DNA from 2 places in the Pseudomonas citronellolis genome. Region 1 is predicted to be linked to the other one. Evidence: riboswitches for the same ligand, from Rfam matches in the RefSeq annotation. Region 1 holds a riboswitch; the other holds the start of a gene.
The links. Region 1 has a riboswitch for fluoride ahead of crcB (fluoride efflux transporter CrcB). Riboswitches for the same ligand answer to the same signal wherever they lie in the genome.

Region 1 (8,386 bases):
GTGGCGGGCCGCGCGGCGGGCGCTGAAGCGCTGGCGGGCTTTTTCCAGGTCGATCAGGGCGACGTCGATCTGCTCGCCCTCGACCTTGACGAAGACATGCTTGAGGTACAGGCAACCATGCTGCCAGCGGCCCAGGTTAAGCCTGGCGAGGGTCTTGCCGTACTGCTGCAGGATGCGCTGGTGCACGGCCTCGCCCCAGCGCTCGTGGTCACCGCGGGCGTAGCAGTCTTCCAGGCTCGAGTAGCCGTCCAGCGACTCGGTGACCAGCAGCGCCTGCCATTCGCCGTCCACTTTGCGGCAGCCGGCGTAGACCAGGGTCGGCACCTTGACGCCCAGGCTCGCGGCGGCCTGCAGCGCATCGCGCTCGCGGATGGCGGTCGGGTAGCCGAAGGGGTGCAGCAGGTCGCGGTAGATATGCCCGACCTGCTGCTTGCGGTAGAGCAGGCGGCCATCGTCGGTCAGCACGCGCTGGACCCCGCTTTCGCCGCCCCGCCGCCGATTCGGCTCCTCTACCCATTTGCCGGGAATCTGCAACCAGCGATCGATGGCATCTTCACCGGAAATTCGCTGCAGAGCTGCCAAATCAGCGCCCATCATTACTCCTTACGCAGAATGTAGACCCGCCACATGTGCACCAGCGGGACGAAATCGATATGGTCCTGCACCGAGAAACCGGCCTGGCGGAACTCCTCCTCGATGCTGCGGGCAGGAATCACGAAGCGGTTCTGGTACGCGTGCTTCTTGCGCCCTTCCTCGGCGCGACGGCGTTTCCAGGCCTTGAAGTTGCCGTCGACCCACAGCGAGAGGATCACGCTGTCGCGGGTCACGCGGTGGAACTCGCGCAGCATGGTCATGCGGTCGCTCGGCTCACCGATGTGGTGCATCAGGCGCATGCTGAAGATGCTGTCGACGGCGTTGTCCGGCAGATCGATGGCGAACGCCGAAGTCTGCAAAGGTCGCACGCGTTTGACAACCTCCTCCGGCTGGCCGGCGCAGGCCACGGCGATCATGTCGGCGGAATTGTCCGCGCCGATGATCACCCGGTTGTCCTTCTCGGCCAGCATCGGCCAGAAGCGCCCGGCGCCGCACGGCAGGTCCAGCACCAGGTTCGGCTGGCCGGCCAGCTTGAGTGCCTGGCGGGCGATCTGGACATCGCGCCAATGGGAAAGTTTCCGGGACAGCCCACTGCGATGCTTGCGCAGGTAGCGCTCGGCATGCTGACGGTCGTACTTCTGGGAAAACTCAAGCTCGACGGGCTTGTCGCTCATGATGGGGTTCCTGCTCATTTTTTATACGAAACTAAGGGTGATTCTGTATCCATGCGGTCATGCGCATGTGAAAAATTCGTCAAGGCTCGCCCACCAGGCGAACCTCGAAACGGCATCCGTGGGGCTGCGCCGGCGTCAGGCCGACTTCCCAGCCTTCCGCCGCGCAGATTCGCTTCACCAGCGAAAGGCCCAGGCCAAGGCCCTCGCCGCGCTGTTGCGGGCCACGGACGAAGGGCTGGAACATGCGTTCGCGCTGCTCCTCGGGGATGCCCTGGCCGCTGTCCTCGACGACGAAACCGCTGTCGGTCAATTGCAAGCGGATATGTCCGGCGTCCGTGTAGTGCATGGCGTTGCGCAACAGATTGCTCATCACCGAGCGCAGGAAAGCCGCGTTGTATTCCTCCGGCGGCACGCCCTGCACCTCGTAGATCAGCTGCAGCCCCTTGGCCTCGATGGGCCCGCGCCATTGCCCGGCCAGGTCGTCGGCGATGCGCTGCAGGCCGGCCCGCGGGGCGATGTCCAGTTCCTTGGTGCGCGAGCGCGCCAGCATCAGGAAGGTCTGTACCAGGTCGCGCATTTCCTCGCTGGCGCTGGCGATCCGCGCCAGCTGGGTGCGTGCCTTCGGGCTCAGGCCCGGTTCCTCGGCAAGCAGTTCGCTGCTGGTGGCGATCACCATCAGCGGCGTGCGCAGTTCGTGGCTGACGTCGCTGGTGAACAGCTTCTCGCGGGTCAGCACCTGGTGCAGTTGGCCGATCGCATAGTCGAAGGCCTCGGCCAGTTCGCCGACCTCGTCGTGGGCGTAGTCCGGCGCCAGCGGCGGCGCCAGGTCCAGCAACTGGTCGCGGTGGCGCACCTGGCGCGCCAGGCGCACCACCGGCTCCATCACCTTGCGCGAGAGCAGCCAGCCGAGCAGGCCGGCCAGCGCCAGGCTGAGCACGTAGCCGGTCACCACGGCGGCGTACAGCACCTGCTCGCGCGCCTCGAAATCGCTCTGGTCCTGCAGCAGCACGTAGCGGCGGCCGTCGGTGTCGCGCACCAGCGCGTGGAACGACAGCTCGCCGTCGAACACTTCGTGGAAGCCCGACTCCAGGCGCCGCAGCGCCGGCGGCATGGCGTAGATGCCGACGCCGTCGCTGACGAAGAAGCGCATGCCGGGGTCCAGCCGCGGGCCCCTGCCGCTGTGCAGGTCCTCGTTGATGATGCGGTCCAGTTCGCCGCCCAGGTCACGGGAGATCAGGCGTTCCTCGACCACGTGCACCACGCCGACGATGCTCAGGGAAAACAGGCCGCCGACCAGCGCGGTCATGAACACGAAGGCAAAGACGATCCGGCGGGAAAGGCTCTGCCTATACTCCATTCGTTTCCTCCGCCAGGCGGTAGCCGACACCGTGGACGGTGTGCAGCAACGGCAGGGCGAAAGGCTTGTCGATCACCTGGCGCAGTTGGTGCACGTGGCTGCGCAGGCTGTCGCTGTCCGGGCAGTCGTCGCCCCAGACGGCTTCCTCGAGTACGTCGCGGCGCACCACGTGGGGGCTCTTCTGCATCAGCACGGCCAGCAGCTTGAGGCCGATGGGGTTGAGCTTGAGCGCCTTGCCGGCGCGGTTCACTTCCAGGGTGTCGAGGTTGTAGCTCAGGTCCGCCACCTGCAGTTCGCGGCGGCCGCCGCCCTGGGTCCGGCGCAGCACCGCCTCGATGCGCGCGGCCAGCTCCGACAGGGCGAAGGGCTTGAGCAGGTAGTCGTCGGCGCCGGAGCGGAAGCCTTGCAGGCGGTCATCCAGTTGGTCGCGGGCGGTCAGCATGATCACCGGGGTGTCGCGCCGCGCGTCTTCGCGCAGGCGCCGGCACAGGGTGAAACCGTCCAGGCCGGGCAGCATCACGTCCAGGACGATCAGGTCGTAGTGCGCGGTGGCCGCCAGGTGCAGGCCGGACAGGCCGTCCTGCGCGCAATCCACCGTGTAACCCTTGAGCCCCAGGTAATCCGCCATGTTGGCCAGGATATCCCGGTTGTCTTCCACCAACAGAATCCGCATGTTCCTCTCCGCTTTGCAGGGCACCCTAGACTAGCTCGCTTAATTGGAACTTAAGCGTCTTTGACGTTTTTTTCACAAAGCGCCAGGCCGCGCCAGCCGGGGCGTGAAGGGGATCGCGGGAGAGGTGTCGCGAAGAGTCGCGGGGGCGAACTCGCAGCGCCCCCGCGGCGGTTCATCTGCCCATCAGCCAGTTGCCGGTGAACAGGCCGAGCAGGGTCATCGCCAGGGAGCCGCAGACATGCACGGCGACCGCGCCCATGGCCCAGGCCAGGCGGCCTTCCTGCAGCAGGGTGACGACCTCGGCGGAGAAGGTCGAGAAGGTGGTCAGGCCGCCGCAGAAGCCGGTGATGATCAGCAGCCGCCACTCCGGGGCGATGCCCTGGGCGCTGGCGAAGTAGGCGACGGCGACGCCGATGATGTAGCCGCCGATCAGGTTGGCGGCCAGGGTGCCGGGAGGGACGTTGGGCATCAGGCTGTTCAGCTTGAGGCCGAGGTACCAGCGCAGCAACGCGCCGATGGCGGCGCCGAGGGCGATGGCGAGAACGGGTTTCCACATGATCCTGTCCTTGAGGGGCTTTCGGACAGGCCGCAGGCGAACGCCTACGCGCCTGGTCCAGGTAAATGCGTAGGCATCATCAGCCACGGGGGCGGTTGAAGGAGGAATGCCATCTCCTGCGCGGCACATCTTGGCACAAAGGGCCGGAAACGAAAAAGCCCCGCCGAAGCGGGGCTATTTCTCAGCCTGGGGCCGGGAGGCTTACATCATGCCGCCCATGCCACCCATGCCGCCCATGTCCGGCATGGCCGGAGCGGCCTTGTCGTCCACCACTTCGGCAACCATGGCCTCGGTGGTGATCATCAGGCCGCCGATGGAGGCAGCGGCCTGCAGGGCCGAACGGGTGACCTTGGCCGGGTCCAGGATGCCCATCTCGATCATGTCGCCGTAGACACCGGTAGCGGCGTTGAAGCCGAAGTTGCCGGAGCCTTGCTTGACCTTGTCGACCACCACGCTCGGCTCGTCGCCGGCGTTGGCGACGATCTGGCGCAGCGGGGATTCGACAGCGCGGCGCAGCAGGGCGATGCCGACGTTCTGGTCTTCGTTGTCGCCCTTCAGGCCTTCGATGGCCTGCAGTGCGCGCACCAGGGCCACGCCACCGCCGGGGACCACGCCCTCTTCCACCGCAGCGCGGGTAGCGTGCAGGGCATCTTCGACGCGGGCTTTCTTCTCTTTCATCTCGACTTCGGTGGCAGCGCCGACCTTGATCACGGCAACACCGCCGGCCAGCTTGGCCAGGCGCTCTTGCAGTTTCTCGCGGTCGTAGTCCGAGGAGGTCTCTTCGACCTGCTTGCGGATCTGGGCGACGCGGGCCTCGATGTCGGCCTGGGCGCCGGCGCCGTCGATGATGGTGGTGTTTTCCTTGTTGATGGTCACGCGCTTGGCGTTACCCAGGTGCTCCAGGGTGGCGCCTTCCAGGCTCAGACCGACTTCTTCGGAGATGACGGTACCGCCGGTCAGGACGGCGATGTCCTGCAGCATGGCCTTGCGGCGATCGCCGAAGCCCGGGGCCTTGACGGCGGCGACCTTGACGATGCCGCGCATGTTGTTGACCACCAGGGTGGCCAGGGCTTCGCCCTCGACATCCTCGGCGACGATCAGCAGCGGACGGCCGGCCTTGGCGACGGCTTCCAGCACCGGCAGCATTTCGCGGATGTTGGAGATTTTCTTGTCGACCAGCAGCAGCAGCGGGTTTTCCAGCTCGGCCACCATGGTGTCCGGCTTGTTGATGAAGTAGGGCGACAGGTAGCCGCGGTCGAACTGCATGCCTTCGACGACGGACAGTTCGTTTTCCAGGCCCGAGCCTTCTTCTACGGTGATGACGCCTTCTTTACCGACCTTGTCCATGGCTTCGGCGATGATCTGGCCGATGGATTCGTCGGAGTTGGCGGAGATGGTGCCGACCTGGGCGATGGCCTTGGAGTCGGCGCACGGCTTGGCCAGGTCCTTCAGCTGGGCGACGATGGCGATGGTGGCCTTGTCGATGCCGCGCTTCAGGTCCATCGGGTTCATGCCGGCGGCAACGGCCTTCAGGCCTTCGTTGACGATGGCCTGGGCCAGGACGGTGGCGGTGGTGGTGCCGTCACCGGCGGCGTCGTTGGCCTTGGAGGCAACGTCTTTCACCAGTTGGGCGCCCATGTTCTCGAACTTGTCCTTCAGTTCGATTTCCTTGGCGACGGACACGCCATCCTTGGTGATGGTCGGTGCGCCGAAGGACTTGTCCAGCACCACGTTACGGCCTTTCGGGCCGAGGGTGGCCTTGACGGCATCGGCCAGGACGTTCACGCCGACCAGCATTTTCTTGCGAGCGGAATCGCCGAATTTGACTTCTTTAGCAGCCATGTTCTGTTTCCTCTAAATCGAATTCAGTGGGGTTGGGGCGGACTGATCAGTCTTCCAGGACGGCGAGGATCTCGGACTCGCCCATCACCAGCAGTTCTTCGCCGTCGACCTTGATGGCGTTGCTGCCCGAGTAGGGGCCGAACACCACCTTGTCACCCACTTTCACTGCCAGAGCGCGAACTTCGCCGTTGTCCAGCACGCGGCCGGCACCGACGGCGACGACTTCGCCACGGTTCGGCTTCTCGGCGGCGGAACCCGGCAGCACGATGCCGCCTGCGGTCTTGGTTTCTTCCTCGCTGCGACGGATGACGACGCGATCATGCAGAGGACGAAGCTTCATAGTCGTAACTCTCCCAAACAGTGGTTTACAACGGCCGGATCGATGTCCGGCAGGTTTTGTTGAAGCCGGCTTCGCCGGTTTGCGGCCCGACGGGCGAGCCGCGTAAGACAGCCTGTCCGAATGACAGGGACCTTGCGGTGCCTGCTACATGAGGTCGTCGTGGGGCATTTCAAGGCCGTGAAGAAAAAATTTTCAGCGCAGACGATCGTTGTCGCGGCGTTCGAACTCGCCCTCGATCACGTTCGGCCCATGCGGGCCGCGGGATTGCGCCGACGGGTCGCCGGCGAAGGCGCGGCGCCGCTCTTCCTGCTCGCGCATGCGTCGGCGCAGGCCGCCCAGCAGCAGGCTGCGGGTGAACGGCAGCAGGCAGAGCAGGCCGATGACGTCGCTGATGAAGCCCGGCAGCATCAGCAGGGCGCCACCGACGGCGATCAGCAGGCCCTCGAGCATTTCCTGCTCGGGCATCTCGCCGCGGGACAGGCGCTCGCGGGCGCGCCACAGGGTGGCCAGGCCGGCCACGCGCAGCAGCGCCGCGCCGAGGAAGGCGCCGGCGATGAGCAGCAGGAGGGTCCAGCCCACGCCGATGACGCTGCCGACCTTGATCAGCACGGCCAGTTCGATCAGCGGGAAGAGCAGCAGGAAGAACAGGGTAACTCGCATTTCAGGGGTCCTTGGCGGGGCGTCGGCCCGGATATTCAGTAGTTGGCGCCGACACCCGCCTATTTCAAGCCTGGATCACCTCGGTACCCGGCCAGGCCTGCGCCCGCGCCAGTTGCACCAGCGCCTGGCGAACCTCGCCGGGGTTGGCGCAGGGCGCCGGGAACGGCAGCCAGTGGAGGATGGAGCCGACGCGCAGATGGAAACCTTCCGTATCGATTCCCGCCAGCTCCGGGGCCTCGCCCACCGGCAGGCCGGCCAGCTCCAGGTAATGCACGATGGCGTTGGCGTGGTCCTGGTTCATGTGCCCAACCATGCCCCGCTCCACCTCGCCGACGAAGGGGTTGGCCAGCGGCACGCTGTCGGCGCCCAGCCAGTGGATGTCGCCGAAGCCGCCGATGAAGCGCCACTGCACCGGCTGCAGCACCCAGAAGTCGAAGTCGTGGGCCGTGTGGTAGTCGCGCGAGCCGGGGAAGAAACGGTAGTAGCGCTCCGCCGCGGCCTCGATCTCCTCGACGTCCTCCAGTTGCCGGGCCTCGGCCAGCAGGGTCAGGCGGCCGGCGGCCTGGATGTCGTCGGCGCCACGCTCGCCGACCAGCAGCGAGCACTTGGCATCGGCCTGCAGGTTGTGGGTGTGCTGGGCGATCCGGCTGATCAGGATCAGCGGCCGGCCGGCGCCGTCCAGGCAGTATGGAACCACCGAGCCGAAGGGGTAGCCCGGCCACTTCTTCGACTGGGTGGAAAGCACTGCCCGGTATTCCTTGAGCAGCAATTCTCGGGCATTCTTGGCAGCTTTCACGCTCACCTTATGACTCCTCGCTAAGAATCCGTCGCAAACGGACGGGCACAGAAAATTCGTTCACCGTTGCCGGCGAGGCCAATCACTCGACATTGCCGTGGGGATTCCAACCATGCAATTGCAAGACAAGGTCATCATCATCACCGGCGGCGGCCAGGGCCTGGGCCGCGCCATGGGCGAGTTCCTCGCCGCCAAGGGAGCGAAACTGGCGCTGGTCGACCTGAACCAGGAGAAACTGGACGAGGCCGTCGCCGCCTGCAAGGCCGCCGGCGGCGACGCCCGCGCCTACCTGTGCAACGTGGCCAACGAGGAACAGGTTAGCCACATGGTGGCCCAGGTGGCCAGCGACTTCGGCGCCATCAACGGCCTGGTGAACAACGCCGGCATCCTGCGCGACGGCCTGACCATCAAGGTCAAGGACGGCCAGCTGAGCAAGATGAGCCTGGCCCAGTGGCAGGCGGTGATCGACGTCAACCTGACCGGCGTGTTCCTCTGCACCCGCGAAGTGGCGGCGAAGATGATCGAGCTGGACAACCAGGGCGCGATCGTCAACATCTCCAGCATCTCCCGCGCCGGCAACATGGGCCAGGCCAACTACTCCGCGGCCAAGGCCGGCGTCGCCGCCGACACCGTGGTCTGGGCCAAGGAACTGGCGCGCTACGGCATCCGCGTGGCCGGCGTGGCGCCGGGCTTCATCGAGACCGACATGGTCGCCAGCATGAAGCCCGAGGCCCTGGAGAAGATGACCAGCGGCATCCCGCTCAAGCGCCTGGGCCGCCCGGACGAAATCGCCCACTCGGTGGCCTACATCCTCGAGAACGACTACTACACCGGCCGCGTGCTGGAGCTGGATGGCGGGTTGAGATTGTAAAGCCCGAAGCCCGAAGCCCGAAG
Region 2 (6,689 bases), 1.5 Mb from region 1:
GGCGGTGGGTGCCATCGCTATCCATGTACTGGGCTCGCTGCTGGCCACTAGCGCGGGATTACTGAGCTACTCCCTGTTCAACGGACGCTGATGGAGACGCAACCATGCAAGGCTACTTAGTCACGCTATTCACCCAACAAAGCCGCCAGCACGGGGGCAAACCTACTGCCGACTGGCTGATCGAGCTTTCGCAAAGCATGAACATCAAGGGCGCCACTCTGGTGGTGGGCGCTGAAGGCTACGGCCATGCCGGACGGCTGCACTCTTATCATTTCTTCGAACAGGCCGACCAACCGATGGAAATCTGCCTGGCCGTCTCCGAGGAAGAGTGCGAACGTCTGTTCGAACGTCTGGAGGCCGAGGACCTCGCCCTGTTCTACGTGAAGACCCCGGCGGAAATGGGCACCGTGGGCAAACACAAGGCCGAGCGCGACAACCCCCACCTGGCGATTACGGAGACCACGATATGAGCTTCACCGACCTCCCCGCCGGCAAGGACGTCCCGGACGACATCTATGCCGTGATCGAGATTCCGGCCAACCACGCGCCGATCAAGTACGAACTGGACAAGACCAGCGGCCAACTGTTCGTCGACCGCTTCCTCAGCACGCCGATGTTCTACCCGGCCAACTACGGTTTCATTCCCGCCACCCTAAGTGAGGACGGCGACCCGCTGGACATCCTGGTCGTCGCCCCCTGCCCGGTTGCGCCCGGTACGGTATTGCGCTGCCGCCCGGTCGGCGTGATGTACATGACCGACGAGGCCGGACCGGATGCCAAGATCATCGCCGTGCCCCACGACAAGCTCAGTCCCCTGTACAGCAACGTGCGCCAGTGCAGCGACCTGAGCGATCTGCTGCTCAAACAAATCCAGCACTTCTTCGAGAACTACAAGACCCTCGAACCGGGGAAATGGGTGCGCATGGAACGCTGGGGCAGCCTGGACGACGCCCGCGAGGAAATCCGCAAGGCGGTGGCGGCCTATGGAGAGGCGCATTGAGCAAGGTTTTCTCACTGGCTGTACCCCGGACCGGGCGGCACCTGCCCGGCCTGATGGAGGCCGGCTACCTGCTGGCCGGACTGCTCGCCGGCAGGCTCTTCGCCCAGTCGCCCCTCGGCCTGGCCGGGTTGGTCCTGCTCGGCATGCTCCTGGCCTGGCTGCTGGTGCAACGGGCCGCGCCCGGCCGCCGCCAGCTCGCCGGCGTGCTGTACTTCTGCGCCGGGGTCGCCGCATGCTCCGCCAAGCTCGCCGAGATCATCGGCATCTACCAGCAGGGGCAACCCTACCTGGCCCTCCGGGAACTACCGGAGCTGTTCATCTGCGTCGTGCTGCCCCCCTTCATGGCCATGACCCTGGTGATGCTGGTGCACCTCGTGCTCAACGACTGAACCCTGCAAGACAAGAAAATTTCCGATTAGCCGACAGGACGCACCATGCTCGATTCTCGCTGGGAAACCTCTACCCACGGCCGCAACATGGCCGGCGCTCGCAAGGTCAGCACCGCGTTCAAGGCCTACGTCCTGCTCGCCACCAGATCCGACAAAGACGCCGTGCGCAACAAGGCGCTGCTGGAGGACTGATGCCCCGAAGGCCCCGGGTTTCTTGCAAGCCCGAGAGCCGGTGATAGAGTTTTCACAGGAGATGGCATTCTCCGTTAACCGCTGACGCCGTCAGCTAATGATGCCTACCGAACTCGCGAAGGCGGGAGCGGTAGGCATTTTTGTATCTGCCGCCCCACTTCGTTCAGGTAGTCCCCTCGCCAGTCGCGATTCGCCATAGAGCACGCGCTGGTCCAATACCTGGAGGTAAATGTGGGAACCCCTCTGCATCATGAGCCTGATCTTGCTTGGTCCTCGTCAGTCACCAGTGTCGTCTCCGATGACCTGGAAGCCTTCCTTCAGCAGCTTCCCGATCAACACATCCTTCTAAAAGTCACCTATCCCACGGCGCTCAATATCGCCCGTGAACAACAAGAGCACCTCGCTCGGTTGTTGTTCACCCAGGGGCTGAAGCGCTCCGCCCTGCTAATCGAAAGCGCCGCCCGCTACCTGGTGTTCTCGGAGCCTCGCGAAGCTTGGGACACATACTGCTGCCTGCGATATGCCAGCTTGGCCATCGGGGTGAACATCTATCGCGTTGGTTTCTACCGGGAGGCGCTAGTTGCACAACGCGCCCAAGCCCTTGCAACGACATACGCAACCGAAAGCAACACACCCGCGATGCCGATCGACGACACGAGGAGCCTGGTATGAGCGAGATTCTGGGAACCCCGTCAGTGGAATCGCAGCCCAGGGAAAATCCGGAACTGCGCGAGTTCGCCGCCAAGCTATTGCACAAGGCCGACATCCGGATCAACGGCGAGCGCCCCTGGGACATGCAGGTGCTGCGCCCGCGCGTGTTCGAGCGCGCGCTGGGCCAGGGCAGCCTGGGGCTGGGCGAAAGCTATATGGACGGTGACTGGGACGCGCAACACCTGGACGAGTTTTTTCATCGCCTGCTGCGCGCCCGGCTCGACCGCGAAGTGCAGCCCTGGCGCCTGCTCACCCACGCCCTGCGTTACCGCCTGCTCAACCTGCAGAATGCCAGGCGCGCCTGGCAGGTGGGCCGGCGTCACTACGACCTGAGCAACGCGCTCTACCAGGCCATGCTCGACCCGCGCATGACCTACAGCTGCGGCTACTGGGAAACGGCCACCACCCTGGAGCAGGCCCAGGAAGCCAAGCTGGAACTGATCTGCCGCAAGCTGCGGCTGGAGCCGGGCATGCGCCTGCTCGACATCGGCTGCGGCTGGGGCAGCCTGATGGCCTATGCCGCCCAGCAGCATGGCGTGGAATGCGTGGGCGTGACCGTCTCCCAGGAGCAGGCGAACTGGGCCAGCGACCGCTACCGCGACCTGCCCGTGGAGTTCCGCCTACAGGACTACCGCACCCTGACCGGCAAGTTCGACCGCATCGCCAGCGTCGGCATGTTCGAGCACGTCGGGCACAAGAACCACCGCGCATTCATGCAGGTGGCCCAGCGCTGCCTGGCCGACGACGGCCTGTTCCTGCTGCACAGCATCGGCAAGAACGAACGCCGCGCCCGGCCCGATCCGTGGATCGACCGCTACATCTTCCCCAACGGCGACCTGCCCTCCATCGGCCAGGTCGGCGACGCCGCGGACGGCCTCTTCGTGGTCGAGGACCTGCACAACTTCGGCGCCTACTACGACCGCACGCTGATGGCCTGGCACGCCAACTTCGAAGCCGCCTGGCCGCGCTTCTCGGCGCTGGGCGAGCGCTTCCGGCGCATGTGGCGCTACTACCTGCTGTCCTGCGCCGGCGCCTTCCGCGCCCGCGACATCCAGCTCTGGCAGTGGGTGCTGTCCAGGCGCGGCGTGGCCGGCGGCTACCTGCGCCCACAGTTGTAAGCGGACGGCAGAAACGCGATGGTCTCGCACCGCAGTAGCGAGACCGTCGACAGCTTCATCGTCGACCTCAATGCTCGGCAGCATCGCCCACGATGCCGGCCGCCTGACCTTCGTCCTTGGGTTCACTTTTGCCGGCAGCAACCGGCAAAAATAGAACATTCGCCAACGTCCTAGTCGCGGGCACTGCATTTGATTCGGGCATACCAGGAAAGCTAGCCAAGAAGGAGGCCGGCAGGACTCTTGAAAATACCCACAGTGCCCATCTTACGAATAGGATTTCCATCGGTTTCCGATTCACGCTGGCCACCAAGAGCCCACCTCTGCACTCTCGCCCCCATGATCTGCTGATCCCTCATCAGCGACATGCCAGGCAATCACGGTCTCTCAGGTTGCCGCGTAGCATCAGCTGCGTGACCAAGCCCGTTCGTATCGCATCCTTCACGCGAACAGCCACCATCCGGTGGTGGATGCCGACCTTCCTCAACCCGCCGCGGGGTTACGCCCCCCGCCCAGGGTCAGCGTGTCTCCGCCGTCTTGTCCTCAAGCATTGGAGACTCGCCATGAACGACACCTCTTCCGAGCAGAAGTCGTACTTCGATATTCATACCTCCGGCATCGGCTACCTTCAGCGTGTCCGCGAGGTTCCCGTCAAGGGCGGCCGTAAAGCCCAGCCATTCCTGGCCTGCACCATAGCCGCACTGGTCGGGCCTGCCAGGGATCCCATCCTGCGCTACTTCGATGTGCGCGTCTCCGGCGCCGAAGCCAAGAAACTGGTCCAACCCTACCTCGGTATCGAAGATCGTCAGCAACGACCGTTGATTCGCTTTCGCCTCGGCGATTTGTGGCTCGATCCGTTCCGTCGTCCCTCATCGGGGGAACCGGCAGCCAGCATGAAAGCCCGCTTGCTCAAGGCTGAACTGCTGGACCGCAGCGTGCTGCGAGATATCGAGCAGCATGAGCTGCACACCAACGGCATCGGCTATTTGAATAATCCCAGGATGCTGTCGAACGACGGCGCCCCGTTCATGTCCTGCTCCCTCGCGGTATTGGCCGGCCCGACTGACAGTCCCGAGTATCGCTACATCGAGACCGTCGTCGCTGACGACAGCGCCCAGGAATTGCTCCAGCGCTGCGTCCAGGCCGTTGAAGCCAAGCAGAAGGTACTACTTGCCTTCAAGCTCAACGACATGCGAGCCGAGGCCTACAACCGCACCAAGGGCGAGCATGCCGGTGAAGTCGGCGCAAGCCTGAAGTCAAAGCTGATCCACGTGAGCCTGATCAAGATCGACGGGCAGCAAGTCTATCCCTCTCAATCCGACGCCCCTGAAACCGAAACGATCGACTCTGTCCCGACAGACAGTGATGGCTCACAAACCGACGCGCCCTCCCAGGCGCCTGAAGCCCCCTCACTAGCGGCTTCGTTCTAAGCCACAGGCCTTCCAAGCCTGCTTTCCTCCCCTGCCCCGTGCCCCGGCACCTCGGTGTCGGTGGCATGCCCGGGCTACCTCCTGCGCTGCAATCAGCCCACGTCCAGGGCTCTCGTCATCCCTCACAATCGCCCCAAGGTTCTGCCTCGGCGGGCGACTGTGCATTACTCCAGGAGAACGATCATGCAACTCGCCTCTCATTTTGCGCCCCAGTCCCCGATCCTGCGCGCGAACCATCCGCTCTCGGATGATCAGATTCGCTCGGTGGCCCCTTCCATCTTTGCGGAAACACCGCACGAAAGTCGGTCCGAGCGCTACAGCTACATTCCGACCGCTACCATCCTCGCCGAACTTCGCCAGGAGGGCTTCGAGCCCTTCATGGTGTGCCAGACCCGAGTGCGCCATGAGGACCGCCGCGAATTCACCAAGCACATGCTGCGTCTTCGTCATGCCAGCCAGATCAATGGTGACGAGGCCAACGAAATCATCCTGTTGAACTCGCACGACGGCACCAGCAGCTACCAGATGCTCGCCGGCCTGTTCAGGTTCGTCTGCCACAACGGCCTGGTCTACGGCGACACCGTGGCCGATGTTCGAGTGCCTCACAAAGGCAATGTCGCCCAGCAGGTGATCGAAGGGGCGTACGAAGTCTTGCAAGGCTTCGAACAGGTCCAGGACTCTCGTGACGCCATGCGCGCCATTACTCTCGACGCGGATGAAGCAGCGTTGTTCGCCCATTCCGCCCTGGCGCTCAAGTACGACGATCCCAACAAGCCGCAGCCAATCACCGAGGACCAGGTGCTCGCACCAAGGCGCTTCGAAGATCGGCATGCCGACCTCTGGTCGATCTTCAATCGGGTCCAGGAAAACCTCGTCAAAGGCGGTCTTTCCGGTCGTGCAGCCAACGGCCGCCATCAACGAACCCGGCCAGTCCAGGGCATCGACCAGAACGTCCGCCTGAATCGCGCGCTTTGGCTGCTGGCCGAAGGCATGCGCCGGCTCAAGGCCTGAGCGTCAGCAACACCATTCGCACCGCAGTAGCGGCATCAACTCACCCGCCGGGGTACCGCCCCCTCGGGGAGGTCTCCGGCCATTTACTGGAGATCTCATCATGGGTTGGTTCTTCTCTCCCCGATCCCGCTCCGAGTTGATCGCGGAACTGGTTGAACCGCAGGAAACCGAGCGCGCAAGCGCCAAGGTCATTGCTCACACACTGCGTGGCAACGTCCTGTGGTCCGTCGTCGAAGTGACCGCCAAAGTGGAAGGAGTGTCCCCGAGTCTCGCTCCTGGGCAATCGCTCCGCTACATCCGCTGCGACCTGCTGCAGCGGCATGGCAACGAATGGGGCTACAAGCCCTTGGACGAGTCGATGCACCCTTACTACTACACATGCCCACTTCGCTATCTGGAGCTGGCACCCGAGCAGTCCAGGGAGTGGCGCGAGCGAGTCCGTGCCTATCACGCGCGGCGGCGTCAGCCCAAAGCCTCGGAAACGGCTCCAGCGACCTGAGATGTCCACGGCATCTTTCCACCGCCCAGGAATCGGCAACATGGAGATTCCCCTTGTTCGCAGATAGCTCTTCGCAGAATGGTGATGCTCCCGGCTAGACCCAGCCGGGAGTCATCCCATGCCCATCACGCAATACATCTACCGTAGCGCTCTGCTGCTGGCCGCTCTGGTGTCGGGATGCTCCGCCTCTTCTCCGCCATCGGCACCGGCACCAGTGGCAACAACAAAGCAAGTACCACGGCAGATTCCGGTCGGGCGCTATGGCCGCTACACCCTGGTCGAACTGGCACCAACGGCTGCACAACAGGACCTCTTGCAGCAAGTAGTCGACCTCAGCATCCC

Region 2: linked by a shared signal. The riboswitch ahead of PcP3B5_RS12780 (hypothetical protein) and the one ahead of crcB (fluoride efflux transporter CrcB) in region 1 are both predicted to bind fluoride.

What each region holds. Positions count from the first base shown of each region.
Region 1 is NZ_CP014158.1:1,336,823-1,345,208, reverse strand. It holds gene PcP3B5_RS06150 (lipopolysaccharide kinase InaA family protein) at 1-594, opposite strand, end outside; gene PcP3B5_RS06145 (class I SAM-dependent methyltransferase) at 597-1,268, opposite strand; gene PcP3B5_RS06140 (sensor histidine kinase) at 1,348-2,625, opposite strand; gene PcP3B5_RS06135 (response regulator transcription factor) at 2,615-3,298, opposite strand; gene crcB (fluoride efflux transporter CrcB) at 3,471-3,854, opposite strand; fluoride riboswitch at 3,918-3,980, opposite strand; gene groL (chaperonin GroEL) at 4,056-5,696, opposite strand; gene PcP3B5_RS06120 (co-chaperone GroES) at 5,743-6,036, opposite strand; gene PcP3B5_RS06115 (FxsA family protein) at 6,229-6,696, opposite strand; gene PcP3B5_RS06110 (HugZ family pyridoxamine 5'-phosphate oxidase) at 6,761-7,498, opposite strand; gene PcP3B5_RS06105 (SDR family oxidoreductase) at 7,605-8,363, shown strand.
Region 2 is NZ_CP014158.1:2,885,028-2,891,716, reverse strand. It holds gene crcB (fluoride efflux transporter CrcB) at 1-91, shown strand, start outside; gene PcP3B5_RS12795 (DUF190 domain-containing protein) at 105-470, shown strand; gene ppa (inorganic diphosphatase) at 467-1,000, shown strand; gene PcP3B5_RS12785 (hypothetical protein) at 997-1,389, shown strand; gene PcP3B5_RS31820 (hypothetical protein) at 1,435-1,581, shown strand; fluoride riboswitch at 1,630-1,695, shown strand; gene PcP3B5_RS12780 (hypothetical protein) at 1,813-2,253, shown strand; gene cfa (cyclopropane fatty acyl phospholipid synthase) at 2,250-3,410, shown strand; gene PcP3B5_RS12770 (DUF3577 domain-containing protein) at 3,971-4,837, shown strand; gene PcP3B5_RS12765 (DUF932 domain-containing protein) at 5,021-5,848, shown strand; gene PcP3B5_RS12760 (hypothetical protein) at 5,949-6,347, shown strand; gene pilL2 (PFGI-1 class ICE element type IV pilus protein PilL2) at 6,466-6,689, shown strand, end outside.